Regions from separate parts of the Variovorax sp. GW531-E2 genome, predicted to be linked through region 2. Evidence: predicted binding sites of a transcription regulator. Region 2 holds the regulator's gene; each other region holds the start of a gene.

Region 1 (4,257 bases), on a different contig from region 2:
GCGGGATCGATAGCGCCAGCAGCAGCGCGGCCAGCGGCACGACGCAGATGAATCCCACGTGCTTGAAGCCCAGCGCGCCCACGGCGCCGCCGAGCACGAACATGGCGACCAGGCCGCCGCAGCGGCGCAGCCGGCTGCGGTCGTGGCGCACCGGCAGCGGTGTGGATGGCGCGCGCCGGTTCCAGTAGAGCATCTTGCCCAGCTCGATCCCCACGTCGGTGATGTTGCCGGTCATGTGGGTGGTGCGCGTGCTGCCGCCCGAGGTCTTCGACGCCACGGCGTTCTGCAGGCCCATGATGAACGACAGCAGCAGCACCGTGAGCGGCACCGCGAACGGCGTGGCCCAGGTCAGCGTGATGGCGCCGGCGAGCCCGAACGGGAACATCAGCGCGGCCTCCAGCAGCAGGGGCAGCGCGTACACGCCATGCAGCCGGTGCTGCCGTGCCCAGTTCACCAGCACCGCGCAGACCGCGGCGCCGCTCACGAACGCCAGGATCGCGCCCAGCGCGTTCAGCAGCAGCGTGAGGTTGCCCAGCACCATGCCGTCCGCCAGCTGCGAGGCGAAGCCGGTCATGTGCGAGGTGTACATGTGCAGCACGAGGAAGCCGCCCGCGTTGATGGCGCCGGCGTTGAAGGCCAGCAGCAGTCCGAGCGCGGTGTTCGTCGACGGCGCGCGGTGGCGGTTGGTGAGGAAACGAAGTCTGCGCACGGGGCTCTCCAGGGGCAGCTGCCTGCCGACAGCCACTCTAGCACCCGCTGTGCGGCGTTATTTGAGCCAGCCGCGCCGGCGGAAGTACCACATCGGCACCAGCGCGCTCGCGGCCATCAGCGCGATGGCGTAGGGGTAGCCCATGGCCCAGTCGAGCTCGGGCATGAACTTGAAGTTCATGCCGTAGATGCTCGCGATCAGCGTGGGCGGCAGCAGCGCGACGCTGGCCACCGAGAAGATCTTGATGGTCTTGTTCTGGTTGATGTTGATGAAACCGACGGTCGCATCCATCAGGAAGTTGATCTTGTCGAAGAGGAAGGCCGTGTGGTTGTCCAGCGACTCGATGTCGCGCAGGATCTGCCGCGCCTCCTCGAACTGCTCGGCGTTGAGCATCTTGCTGCGCATCATGAAGCTCACGGCGCGGCGCGTGTCCATCACGTTGCGACGGATGCGGCCGTTCAAGTCTTCCTGGCGCGCGATGGCGCCGAGCACCTCGCCGGCCAGCTCGTCGCTGACGTTGCCCGACAGCACCTTCTTGCCCGCCACCTCGAGCTCGTCGTAGATGTTCTCCAGCGTGTCGGCCGAGTACTCGGCGTCGGCGTCGAAGAGCTTGAGCATCACTTCCTTGGCGTCTTCGATCAGCCCCGGCGCGCGGCGTGCGCGCATGCGCAGCAGGCGGAACACGGGCACGTCTTCGTCGTGGATCGAGAACAGCACGCCGCGGCTGCGCAGGTCGGTGTTGTGCTGGTTCAGGATGAAGGCGACGCGCACCGTGCGCGGGTCTTCGTCGTCGTCGATCAGGAAGTCGGAGCGGATGTGCAGTTCGCCGTTGTCTTCCTCGTAGAAGCGGGCCGATTCCTCGATGTCCTCGTCCATCGCGTCTTCGGGAATCGAGAGGCCGTAGTACTGCTTGATCCAGCGCTTTTCCTCGAGCGTGGGCGACTCGAGGTCGACCCAGATCGGCTGGAACTTGGAGAGCTCTTCGAGCGACTCGATCTCTTCCTGGACGAGGCGGCCGTTGGCGAGCGTAAAGATGTTGAGCATGGGCTCACTCCCGGGGGTGACTGAACGATGGGCGAGGGCGGGGCGCTTTCAATTCCCGCGGACCCGGCGTCAGTACATCACGCGCAGCGTCGCCAGGGAGTTGAAAGCTGCCGAGACGGGGCGGTTTCCAAGGGGAGTCTCCGGTTGCAGCGAGGCGCGATTATGTCACCGGCCACAGGGCGACAAGGCACGCGAACTGGACGGACATACAGTAAAGTCGTGCCCATGCAGACCCCTGCGTCCCCCGTTCTTTCCACCCCGCCGAAGACGCAAGCCGAGCGCCTGGCCGCGGCGCTCGCCGCGCTCAACGACGACCAGCGCGCGGCGGTCGAGCACGGCGTGGGCACGGCAGTCGGCGCCGACCACCGGCCGCTGCTCGTGATCGCCGGCGCCGGCTCGGGCAAGACCAGCACGCTGGCGCACCGCGTGGCACACCTGATCGCGGACGGGGTCGATCCGCAGCGCCTGCTGCTGCTCACCTTCTCGCGCCGCGCCGCGCAGGAAATGGAGCGCCGCGCGGGCCAGGTGCTGGCGCGTGTGCTGGGGCTGAAGTCGGAGCGCCCGCCCGCGCTGCCCTGGGCCGGCACCTTCCACGGCATCGGCGCGCGACTGCTGCGCGAGTACGCCGCGCAGATCGGGTTGGACGAGAACTTCACCATCCACGACCGCGGCGACGCCGAAGACCTCATGGGGCTGGTGCGGCACGAGCTGGGCCTGTCGTCCACGGTCAACCGCTTTCCGCGCAAGGGCACCTGCCTGTCGATCTACTCGCGCTGCGTGAACACGCGCGCGCCGCTGGCCGCCGTGCTGAAGGACAGCTTTCCCTGGTGCGCCGAGTGGGAGGCCCAGCTCAAGACGCTGTTCGGCGCCTACGTCGAGGCCAAGCAGCAGCAGAACGTGCTCGACTACGACGACCTGCTGCTCTACTGGGCCGAGATGGTCGCCGAGCCCGCGCTGGCCGCGCACGTCGGCGCGCGCTTCGACCACGTGCTGGTCGACGAGTACCAGGACACCAACCTGCTGCAGGCGGAGATCCTGCGCGCGATGAAGCCCGACGGGCGCGGCGTGACGGTGGTGGGCGACGACGCGCAGTCGATCTACTCGTTCCGCGGCGCCACGGTGCGCAACATCCTCGACTTTCCGTCGCAGTTCTCGCAGGCCGCGCGCATCGTCACGTTGGAGCGCAACTACCGCTCGACGCAGCCAATCCTCGACGTGTCGAACCGCGTCATCGCGCAGGCCGCCGAGCGGCACGCCAAGACGCTTTGGACCGACAAGCCCTCGGCCGGCAAGCCGGTGCTGGTGCTCGTGCCCGACGAGGCCGGGCAGGCGCGCTGGGTGGCCGACAAGATCCTGGCGCACCGCGAAGGCGGGCTGGCGCTGAAGTCGCAGGCGGTGCTGTTTCGCACCTCGTCGCACAGCGCGGCGCTCGAGCTGGAACTGGCGCGGCGCAACATCCCGTTCGTGAAGTTCGGCGGGCTCAAGTTCCTCGAGGCCTCGCATGTGAAGGACCTGCTCGCCGTGCTGCGTTTCGCGCAGAACCCGCGCGGGCGCATGGCGGGCTTCCGGGTCACGCAGCTCATTCCCGGCGTGGGCCCGGCCACCGGCACGCGCCTGCTCGACGCGATGGACCAGGCGGCCGACCCCGCCGCGGCCGTGCGCGACTTCGTGCCGCCGTCGGCCGCGCGTGAACAGTGGGCCGACTTCGCCCAGGCCTATGCCGCCTTGCGCGCGCCGTCGCTGCAGTGGCCGGCCGACGTCGAGGTGGCCATGCAGTGGTACCAGCCGCACCTGGAGCGGCTGTACGAAGACACCTCGGGCGTGCGGCGTGCCGACGTCGAGCAGCTGGCGCGGCTGGCGGCCGGCTATGGCTCGCGCGAACGCTTTCTCACCGAGCTCACGCTCGACCCGCCCGAGGCCACGAGCGACCGGCCCGGCCCGCCCTCGCTCGACGAGGACTACCTGATCCTGTCGACCATCCATTCGGCCAAGGGGCAGGAGTGGAACTCGGTGCACGTCATCAACGTGGTCGACGGCTGCATGCCGGCCGACGTGGCGCAGGGCGCGCACGAGCTGGAAGAAGAACGGCGCCTGCTCTACGTGGCGATGACGCGGGCCCGCGATCACCTGCACCTGGTGATGCCGCAGCGCTTCCACATCACGCAGCAGGCGGCGCGTGGCGACCGGCACCTGTACGCCAACCGCACCCGCTTCATCACGGAGTCCGACCTGGCGGGCTTCGAGCTGCAGACCTGGCCGCCGCCGCCGGTGCTGCCGCCCGCCGTGCCGCCACCGGCCGCGGTGATCGACCTGCGCAACCGCATGCGCGCCGCCTGGCGCTGAGCGGGCCGGCCCTTCGGGCGGGAGGGGCACTGCGCGCTGCACATGGAAACACTTGCTTCCAATGTGCCGCAACGGCATGCCACTGCACGGGGGCAGCTATGGAATCAATAGCGGATTAGGGCATGCAATACACCGGCCCGTCACTCGGGCAAGCCCCGGTA
Region 2 (4,257 bases):
GCGGCAAAGAATTCGTGGCGGTTCTGCGCCACCTGGAAGCCGTCGGAGCGCGCCTTGGCGCAGCTGGCCTCGCGGCCCCAGATCACGACCTGCATGCCGAAGGCCTGCCCATAGCGGGCCACCAACTGGCCGATGCGGCCGTAGCCCCAGATGCACAGCGTCTTGCCCTTGAGCACCGAGCCCACGCCGAAATTCGGAGGCATCGACGCCGACTTGAGGCCCGACTGCTGCCAGGCCCCGTGCTTGAGGTTGCTGATGTACTGCGGCAGGCGGCGCATGGCCGCCATGATCAGCGCCCAGGTGAGTTCGGCGGGCGCCTGCGGCGAGCCCGAGCCTTCGGCCACCGCCACGCCGCGTTCGGTGCAGGCGGTGACGTCGATGTGGCCACCGACGCGACCGGTCTGGGAAATCAGCTTGAGCTTGGGCAGCTTCTCGATCAGCTGGCGGGAGATCTGGCTGCGCTCGCGGATGAGCACGATGACGTCCGCATCCTTGAGGCGAACCGACAGTTGGCCGATGCCCTTGACCGTGTTGGTGTAGACCTTGGCGGCGTAAGCGTCCAGCTTGGCAGCGCACTGCAGCTTGCGCACGGCGTCCTGGTAGTCGTCGAGGATCACAATGTTCATGGCATGCCATTGTGCCTCGCAGCATCGGCACGTCGCACGTGTGAACGTTTGGATACCCGGCACCGGATGGCGCCCGGGAGGCCTGTTTCAGCCCGTTGGAGGTGAATCCGCCGTGCGCATGAGGGGCGCACAGAGTGCGCAGGCACGGCGGGTTCGTTGGCACTTTCTCAGTGCAGGTGGCTGGGGCGGGGCGCGCCGCTGCCGGTTTCCGCGGCTTCCAGTGCGGCGAGCCGGTCGAGTTCGGCGCACACGTCGGCCATGCGGCCGTAAATCACGACCCGGTTGGCGCAGCCGCGCTGCGAGCCTTGCCGATCGACCACGCGGACCACGCGCAGCGGGCGGGCGGGCGTGGCGGCGGACGGTGACGCGGTCGGCGCCGGGCTGCCAGCGGTGCGCGCCGTGCAGGCCGGGCGAATGGCCACGTAGCGCAGGCCAGCGGCTGCATCGCCGCTCTCACCATGCGAGGGACGGCGGGCGGGCATCCAGCGGGTGGCCAGCGATTGCAGGGGCGACCAGAGGTCGGCGATGGCGAGGAGGGCGATTCCCATGTGAACTCCAAAAAAGTATGAGGTTGAACACAGGCAGGATTTCTTGAATCGGCCACGACAGGGTGATGGCGACTTCGCGCCATACGCCCGCCACCTGTCGCGGCCGGATGAGGTGCTGCTGCGTGTGGGCAACAGGCCCGGGGCCTACATCAGCATCGTGTTGCGGATGAGGCCGACCGCGAGGCCTTCGATCTCGAAGGGCTCGCCGGGCTGGACGATGATGGTCGGGTAGTCGGGGTTCTCGGCGTGCAGTTCGATCACCTGCTTGTTGCGCTTCAGGCGCTTCACGGTGACTTCTTCGCCCAGGCGTGCCACCACGATCTGGCCGTTGCGCGCTTCCTTCGTGGCCTGCACGGCAAGCAGGTCGCCGTCCATGATGCCGGCGTCGCGCATCGACATGCCGCGCACCTTGAGCAGGTAGTCGGGCTGGCGCTGGAACAGCGTGTTCTCGACGTAGTAGGTCTGGTCGACGTGCTCTTGCGCGAGGATGGGCGAACCCGCCGCGACACGGCCGATGAGCGGCAGCGCGAGCTGGGCCATGCCGGGCAGCGAAAGCGAGAACTGGTTGCCTTCGCGGTGGCGCGTTTCGTGGAGCGAGCGCAGCGCATCGCCCTTGAGGCGGATGCCGCGCGACGTGCCGCTGACGAGTTCGATCACGCCCTTGCGGGCCAGGGCCTGCAGGTGCTCCTCGGCGGCGTTGGCCGACTTGAAGCCCAGCTCGTTGGCGATTTCGGCGCGCGTGGGCGGCGCACCGGTGCGTGCGATGGCGCCCTGGATCAGGTCCAGGATCTGCTGCTGGCGGGCGGTAAGCTTCACTGCGAACTGCATAGTGGTTTCCTTGCGGCACTGGCTAGATATCCAGTACCTGTATTTTTAACCAGTTTTCAAAAGTTGACAAGCCATGACTCATTCCTCTTCGTCCGGGACGCGCCGCGTGGTCGTGCTGGGCACCGGCGGCACCATTGCCGGCAAGGCCGCCAGCAGCGGCGACAACATCGGCTACACCGCCGGGCAGGTGGGCGTGGCGGACCTGCTGGGCGGCATCGAGGCGCCGACCGGCGTGACGCTGGTGGCGGAGCAGGTCGCGCAGCTCGATAGCAAGGACATGGACGCCGACACCTGGCGCCAGCTGGCCGCGCGCTGCGCACACTGGCTGGCGCAGCCGGACGTGGCCGGCATCGTGGTCACGCACGGCACCGACACGCTGGAAGAGACCGCCTTCTTCCTGCACGCCGTGCTCGCGCCGGCCAAGCCGGTGGTGCTGACCTGCGCGATGCGCCCGGCGACGGCCCTGTCGCCTGACGGTCCGCAGAATGTCCGCGACGCACTCGCTGTGGCCTCGACGCCCGGCGCGCAGGGCGTGACGGTGGTGTGTGCGGGCGCGATCCACAGCGGCCTCGATGTGCAGAAGGTGCACACCTACCGCCTTGATGCCTTCGCGTCGGGCGATGCGGGGCCGGTCGGCTATGTGGAAGAGGGCGAAGTGCGGCGCGTGCGTGCGTGGCCGCAGGGGGCGCCGTTCGATGCGGCGCGGCTGGAGGCGGTGTTGAAGCCGTGGCCCCGCGTCGAGATCGTCATGAGCCACGCGGGCGCGAGCGGTGCGATCGTGGAGGCGTTGCTGCTCTCGTCGACTGAGCCCTTGCGCGGGCTGGTCGTGGCCACGACCGGCAACGGCACCGTGCACCACGCGCTGGAAGCTGCAGCGCTGAAGGCGCAGGACAGCGGCTTGGTGGTGTTGCGCGCCACACGCTGTGCGAACGGACGCATCCTGCCGAAACCCGGTGACGGGCTGCGGGACGCGGGCGCACTCACGCCGGTGAAGGCGCGGGTCGCGCTGGTGCTGGAACTGTTGGGAGTGGCCGCCCTGCCGGAGGCGGAGGGCGGCTAGGAGAAAGAGGCTGACGAATCAGCCGCTGAATCAGCTGTTCAGTGCGGCAAGCGCGCGCTGCGTGATCTCGTCGACCGTGCCCACGCCCTGGATGGCGCGGTACTTCGGCGCGGCGGCCGGGTCGGTCTTGGCCCAGGCCGAGTAATAGTCGACCAGCGGACGGGTCTGCTGGCTGTAGACGTCGAGCCGCTTGCGCACGGTCTCTTCCTTGTCGTCTTCGCGCTGGATCAGCTCTTCACCGGTCACGTCATCCTTGCCTTCCACCTTCGGCGGATTGAATTTGACGTGGTAGGTGCGGCCCGATGCCGGGTGCGAGCGGCGGCCGCTCATGCGTTCGATGATGTCGCCGAAGGGCACGTCGATCTCGAGCACGTAGTCGAGCTTGACGCCGGCCGCCTTCATGGCGTCGGCCTGCGGAATGGTGCGCGGGAAGCCGTCGAACAGGAAACCGCCGTTGCAGTCGGGCTGCGCGATGCGTTCCTTCACGAGGTTGATGATCAGGTCGTCGCTGACCAGTGCACCCGAATCCATGATCGTCTTGGCCTGCAGCCCGAGGGGGGTGCCTGCCTTGACCGCGGCGCGCAACATGTCGCCGGTCGAGATTTGGGGAATGCCGTATTTCTGGCAGATGAAGGTCGCTTGCGTGCCTTTGCCTGCTCCGGGCGCGCCCAGCAAAATAAGTCTCATGGTGTCCTCGGAAGGTTCTTAGATTTTGTGTCGCGCCCCATGCGCGCCCTCAGGCGCGCCGAGGCGGAATTGCATCGAGGATAGCATGCGTCCCCGTGACAAATTGCCGCCGTCTCCCTCGGGGCGGCCTGCAGCTCACGCAGGCGAGCCGGCCGCGAAGACGGCGCGCACGCGCGCCAGGTCTTCGGGCGTGTCGATCCCGGGGCCTGGGGCCACATCGCTGACATGCACCGCGATACGGTGTCCGTGCCACAGCGCACGCAACTGTTCGAGCGCCTCGGTGGCTTCGACAGGGGCGGGCGACAGCAACGGGAATTGCCGCACGAAGCCTGCGCGATAGCCGTAGATGCCGATGTGGCGCAGCGGTGCGGGGCTGGGCAGCACCGACGGCGCCGCCCCGCCCGACGAGCCGTCGCGCCACCAGGGGATCGGCGCGCGGCTGAAATAGAGCGCATGGCCTTGCGCATCGAGCACGGCCTTCACCACGTTCGGGTTCATGAAGTCAGCC
Region 3 (4,257 bases), on a different contig from region 2:
ATGGGCGAGAAGAAGGGCTGGCAGCTCGACCTGGGCGGCATCGCCTCGATCTGGCGCGGCGGCTGCATCATCCGCGCGCGCTTCCTGAACCGCATCACCGACGCCTTCCGCCGCGACCCGGCGCTGGGCAACCTGATGCTCGACCCGTTCTTTCAAGACCTGCTGAACCGCACGCAGCAGAACTGGCGCGAGGTGGTGGCGCTGGCGGTCAGTAACGGCATCCCGGTGCCGGCCTTCAGCGCGTCGCTGGCCTACTACGACAGCTACCGCACGGCGCGTCTGAGCGCGAACCTGCTGCAGGCGCAGCGCGATTTCTTCGGGGCGCACACGTACGAGCGTGTCGACAAGCCGGAGGGCCAGTTCTTCCACACGGACTGGCCGGAAGTCATCGAATAAGGAAGGCGCTCGCCCTTCAGCCGGCGTCGGCCAGCCAGTCGCGCACCACGCCGACCGACTGCGCCAGCGGCGCCGTCGCATCCACCGCCAGCACGCCGGCCTCACCCACCGGCGATTCGAGCGTGGCGAACTGGTTGGCCACGAGGCTGGCCGGGAACATGTGCAAGCCAGCACCCGCGCGCGCGGCCACGCGGCGCTCGGCTTCGGCGCGGTCGATCTGCATGAACACGAAGCGCAGGCCCGGCGCGGCGGCGCGCAACTGGTCGCGGTAGCTGCGCTTGAGCGCGGAGCAGGTCATGACGGCGCCCTGCGGCGCATCGGCCAGGGCGCGGCCCAGCGTGGCCAGCCAGCCGGCGCGGTCGGCGTCGGTGAGCGCGATGCCGCGGCTCATCTTGTCGACGTTGGCGGGCGGATGGTGGTCGTCGCCCTCGATCAGCGGCAGCCCGAACGCCGTGGCCAGCGCCGCGCCCATGCTGGACTTGCCGCAGCCCGAAACCCCCATCACCACGAGCCAGACCCTGTTCATGCGCGCCTTTGACCTTGTTTGAAGCAGCCGATGCCGAATGCGTGCCGAAGCCGGCACGGCCACGAATCTACCGCGTCGGCGCGGTGTTCAGAACAGGCTCCCCTGCCCCACGGCGCCGGGCGGGCGGAATGCCCCGGTGTCCAGCGCGATCCGCTCGCGGTTGAAGCCCAGCCGGTGTGTCGCTTTCTGGAAGCGCTGGTGGATCAGATCGGCCCACAGGCCGCTGCCCTTCATGCGCGTGGCGAAGTCGGCGTCGTAGTCCTTGCCGCCGCGCATCTCGTGGATGCGCGCCATCACGCGCTCGGCGCGCTGCGGGTAATGCAGCTCGAGCCATTCCTTGAAGAGCGGCGCCACCTCCCACGGCAGCCGCACCACGGTGTAGAAGGCACTGCGCGCGCCGGCCTCCCAGGCAGCTTCGAGCACCTGCTCCATGTCTTCGGTGATGAAAGGAATCTGCGGCGCCACGCTCACGCCCACCGGCACGCCGGCCTCGGCCAGGGTGCGGATGGTGCGCAGCCGCCGGTGCGGCGCGGCGGCGCGCGGCTCGAGCTTGCGCGCCAGTTCGCCGTCGAGCGTGGTCACGGTCACGTACACGGCCGCGAGCCGGTCGGCGGCCATGGGCGCGATCAGGTCGAGGTCGCGCTCGACCGCGCTCGACTTGGTGACCAGCGCGAACGGATGCCGCACTTCGCTCAGCAGCTCGATCACGCCGCGCGTGAGCCGCAGCTCGCGCTCGATGGGCTGGTAGCAGTCGGTGGCGGTGCCGATGGCGAGGTTGCTGGGGCGGTAGCCCTTGCGTCCGAGCTCGGCGCGCAGCACCTCGACGAGGTTGCGCTTGGCGATGAGCTTGGTCTCGAAGTCGAGGCCGGGCGAGAGGTTGAGGTAGCTGTGCGTGGGCCGCGCAAAGCAGTAGATGCAGCCGTGCTCGCAGCCGCGGTACGGGTTGAGCGAGCGGTCGAAGGGGATGTCGGGCGACTCGTTGCTGCTGAGCACCGACTTCACGTCCTCGAAGCGCACCTCGGTGGCCAGCGGCAGCAACCCGGCGGCCTCGGCTTCGCCGTCTTCCAGCGTGCCCCAGCCGTCGTCGAAGGCGTCGCGTTCGTCTTTGGAGAACCGGTGCACGAGCCGCGTGGCCGCGCCTCGGCCCTTGATGATGTGGATGGGAACCTGGGCGGCGGGCATGGCGAGTCCTTGGAAGGAAACAGGAAACAAGTCGAATAACTGTTTATTCATACAGTATTTCACTTTTGATCCCGAGATGCTGAGTTTTTTGTTTCTGTCTTGACAGAAATTCAGGAATTCCTAAACTCGACGCCATGGAACTCACCGACATTCAACGCAAGTTCGTCCTGCACTGGGGCGAGATGGGCTCCATGTGGGGCGTGAACCGCACGGTCTCGCAGATCCACGCCCTGCTCTTCGCGCACGGCAAGCCGATGCACGCCGAAGAGCTGTCGGAAACGCTGGGCGTGGCCCGCTCCAACGTCAGCAACAGCCTGAAGGAACTGCAGGCCTGGAACCTCGTGCGCGTCACCCACACGCTGGGCGACCGGCGCGACTACTTCGAGACCAGCGTCGACGTGTGGGAGCTGTTCCGCACCGTGGTGCGCGAGCGCAAGGAGCGCGAGTTCGACCCCACCATCCGCGTGCTGCGCGAGATCGTCGCCAGCCCCGACTTCCAGAAGGAGCCGCCCGATGCACAAGACCGCATCCGCTCCACCATGGACCTCATGACCAAGCTCGCCACCTGGGCCGACGAAATGCTGCGGCTGTCGCCCGGCACGCTCGACAAGGTGCTCACGCTCGGCGCCAGCGTGCAGAAGTTCGTGCGCGGCGACAGCGCACCGCCCCCCGCCCCTCCTGGCGCCGGCAAGGGCGACGACCCCGACGCGCACCACGCCAGCCTGCCCATGATCTGAGAAAGGCCGCGTCCTTTTTTTTGCCTTCTTATTTCTGTTTTGACTGAAATATCGAGAACCAAAAGCACCATGACCCGCTTCGCCCCCGCCACCTATCCGCTCACCGTCTACTTCGACGCCACCTGCCCGCTGTGCACGGCCGAGATGGGCGCCATGCAGGCGCGCGACGCTGCGAAGCGACTGCGCCTGGTCGACTGCTCGCCCATCGGTTTCGCAAACGGCCCGGCACCGCGCGAGGTGCTGATGCGCTCGCTGCACGCGGTCGATGCCGCAGGCCGGCTGCGCGTGGGCGTCGACGCCATCCGCGCCTGCCGCGCGGCCGTGGGCCTGCCGGCCGGCGGCGCGGTGCTCGACCTGCCGGTGGTCGGCCGGCTGGCCGACCGCGCGTATGCGGTGCTGGCGCGCAACCGCTACCGGCTGCCGCGCTGGCTGGTCCTGCGGCTCGCGGGGCACGGTGCGATCGCGCCGGCCACCTGCGCCGACGACCACTGCAAGCTCTAAAAAACCACTCACGCTGTCACACACCACCCGCTCACGTCCGAAGGAGTTTTCGATGCCCGACGTCTTCCAGGCCGACTTCCGCCTGCCCGGCACCGCGCGGCCCGCGCCGCCTGCCGTCGAAGGCCACGTGAGCCGCGAGGACACGCAGGACTATTTCACCGAGGTCGCCGACGACTACCGCGCCTGGAGCCCCAGCTACAACATGCACTTCGGCTTCTGGCGCCTGGGCCTGAACCCGCTGCGGCGCGAGGGCATGCTGATCGAGATGAACCGCACCGTCGGCCGCGCACTGCAACTCGACACCACCACCCATGCCCCGCGCTGCGTGGTCGACCTGGGCTGCGGCGCCGGCGCCACCTCGCGCACGCTGGTCGGCGACGACCCCGCGCTGCATGCGGTCACGGTGACCAACGTGCCGGTGCAGAACGGCATCGCCGCGCGGCTCGACGCCCGGGCCGGCGTGGCCGACCGCGTCGCGCACGTCGAGGCCGACTACACGCGCACCGGCCTGCCCGCCGCCCAGGCCGACGGTGCCTGGGCGCTCGAGAGCGCCTGCTACGCCGAGGGCACCGCCAAGGCCGACTTCGTGCGCGAGGCCGCGCGGCTGCTCAAGCCCGGTGCGCGGCTGGTGGTGGTCGACGGCTTCCTGCTGCGCCGCCGGCCGGGCCGCCTCGCGGGCTGGCTGCACCGCCTGTGGGCCGACAGCTGGGCCGTGCCCACGCTGGCTGTGCGCGACGACTTCACGGCCGCGCTGCGCGCCCACGGCTTCGAGGACGTCGAGTTCACCTCGCTGCGCTGGCGCGTGGCGCCGAGCGCGCTGCACATCCCCGTGCTGGCCACGCGCTTCACGCTGGCCGAACTGTGGAAGGCGCGCGGCAGGCTCAGCCCCTGGCGCCGCAAGCACATCGTGGCCAG

What was found. Region 2 encodes LexA, which represses DNA repair genes until DNA is damaged. Its sites were predicted from a motif close to ACTGTATNNNNATACAGT; they were not measured.
Region 1: the regulator LexA is predicted to act here: its motif matches at 1,949-1,966, upstream of AC07XP_RS04105 (ATP-dependent helicase).
Region 3: the regulator LexA is predicted to act here: its motif matches at 2,143-2,160, upstream of AC07XP_RS18600 (PA0069 family radical SAM protein).

Annotation. Positions count from the first base shown of each region.
Region 1 covers NZ_JBWKXQ010000004.1:13,208-17,464, reverse strand. Annotated here, with positions in the region: gene AC07XP_RS04115 (YoaK family protein) at 1-709, opposite strand, end outside; gene corA (magnesium/cobalt transporter CorA) at 767-1,753, opposite strand; gene AC07XP_RS04105 (ATP-dependent helicase) at 1,979-4,096, shown strand.
Region 2 covers NZ_JBWKXQ010000002.1:198,434-202,690, reverse strand. Annotated here, with positions in the region: gene AC07XP_RS02410 (D-2-hydroxyacid dehydrogenase family protein) at 1-626, opposite strand, end outside; gene AC07XP_RS02405 (hypothetical protein) at 794-1,174, opposite strand; gene lexA (transcriptional repressor LexA) at 1,319-2,002, opposite strand; gene AC07XP_RS02395 (asparaginase) at 2,076-3,062, shown strand; gene adk (adenylate kinase) at 3,093-3,749, opposite strand; gene kdsB (3-deoxy-manno-octulosonate cytidylyltransferase) at 3,885-4,257, opposite strand, start outside.
Region 3 covers NZ_JBWKXQ010000031.1:52,804-57,060, forward strand. Annotated here, with positions in the region: gene gnd (decarboxylating NADP(+)-dependent phosphogluconate dehydrogenase) at 1-396, shown strand, start outside; gene AC07XP_RS18595 (gluconokinase) at 413-922, opposite strand; gene AC07XP_RS18600 (PA0069 family radical SAM protein) at 1,010-2,104, opposite strand; gene AC07XP_RS18605 (GbsR/MarR family transcriptional regulator) at 2,239-2,841, shown strand; gene AC07XP_RS18610 (thiol-disulfide oxidoreductase DCC family protein) at 2,911-3,342, shown strand; gene AC07XP_RS18615 (SAM-dependent methyltransferase) at 3,395-4,257, shown strand, end outside.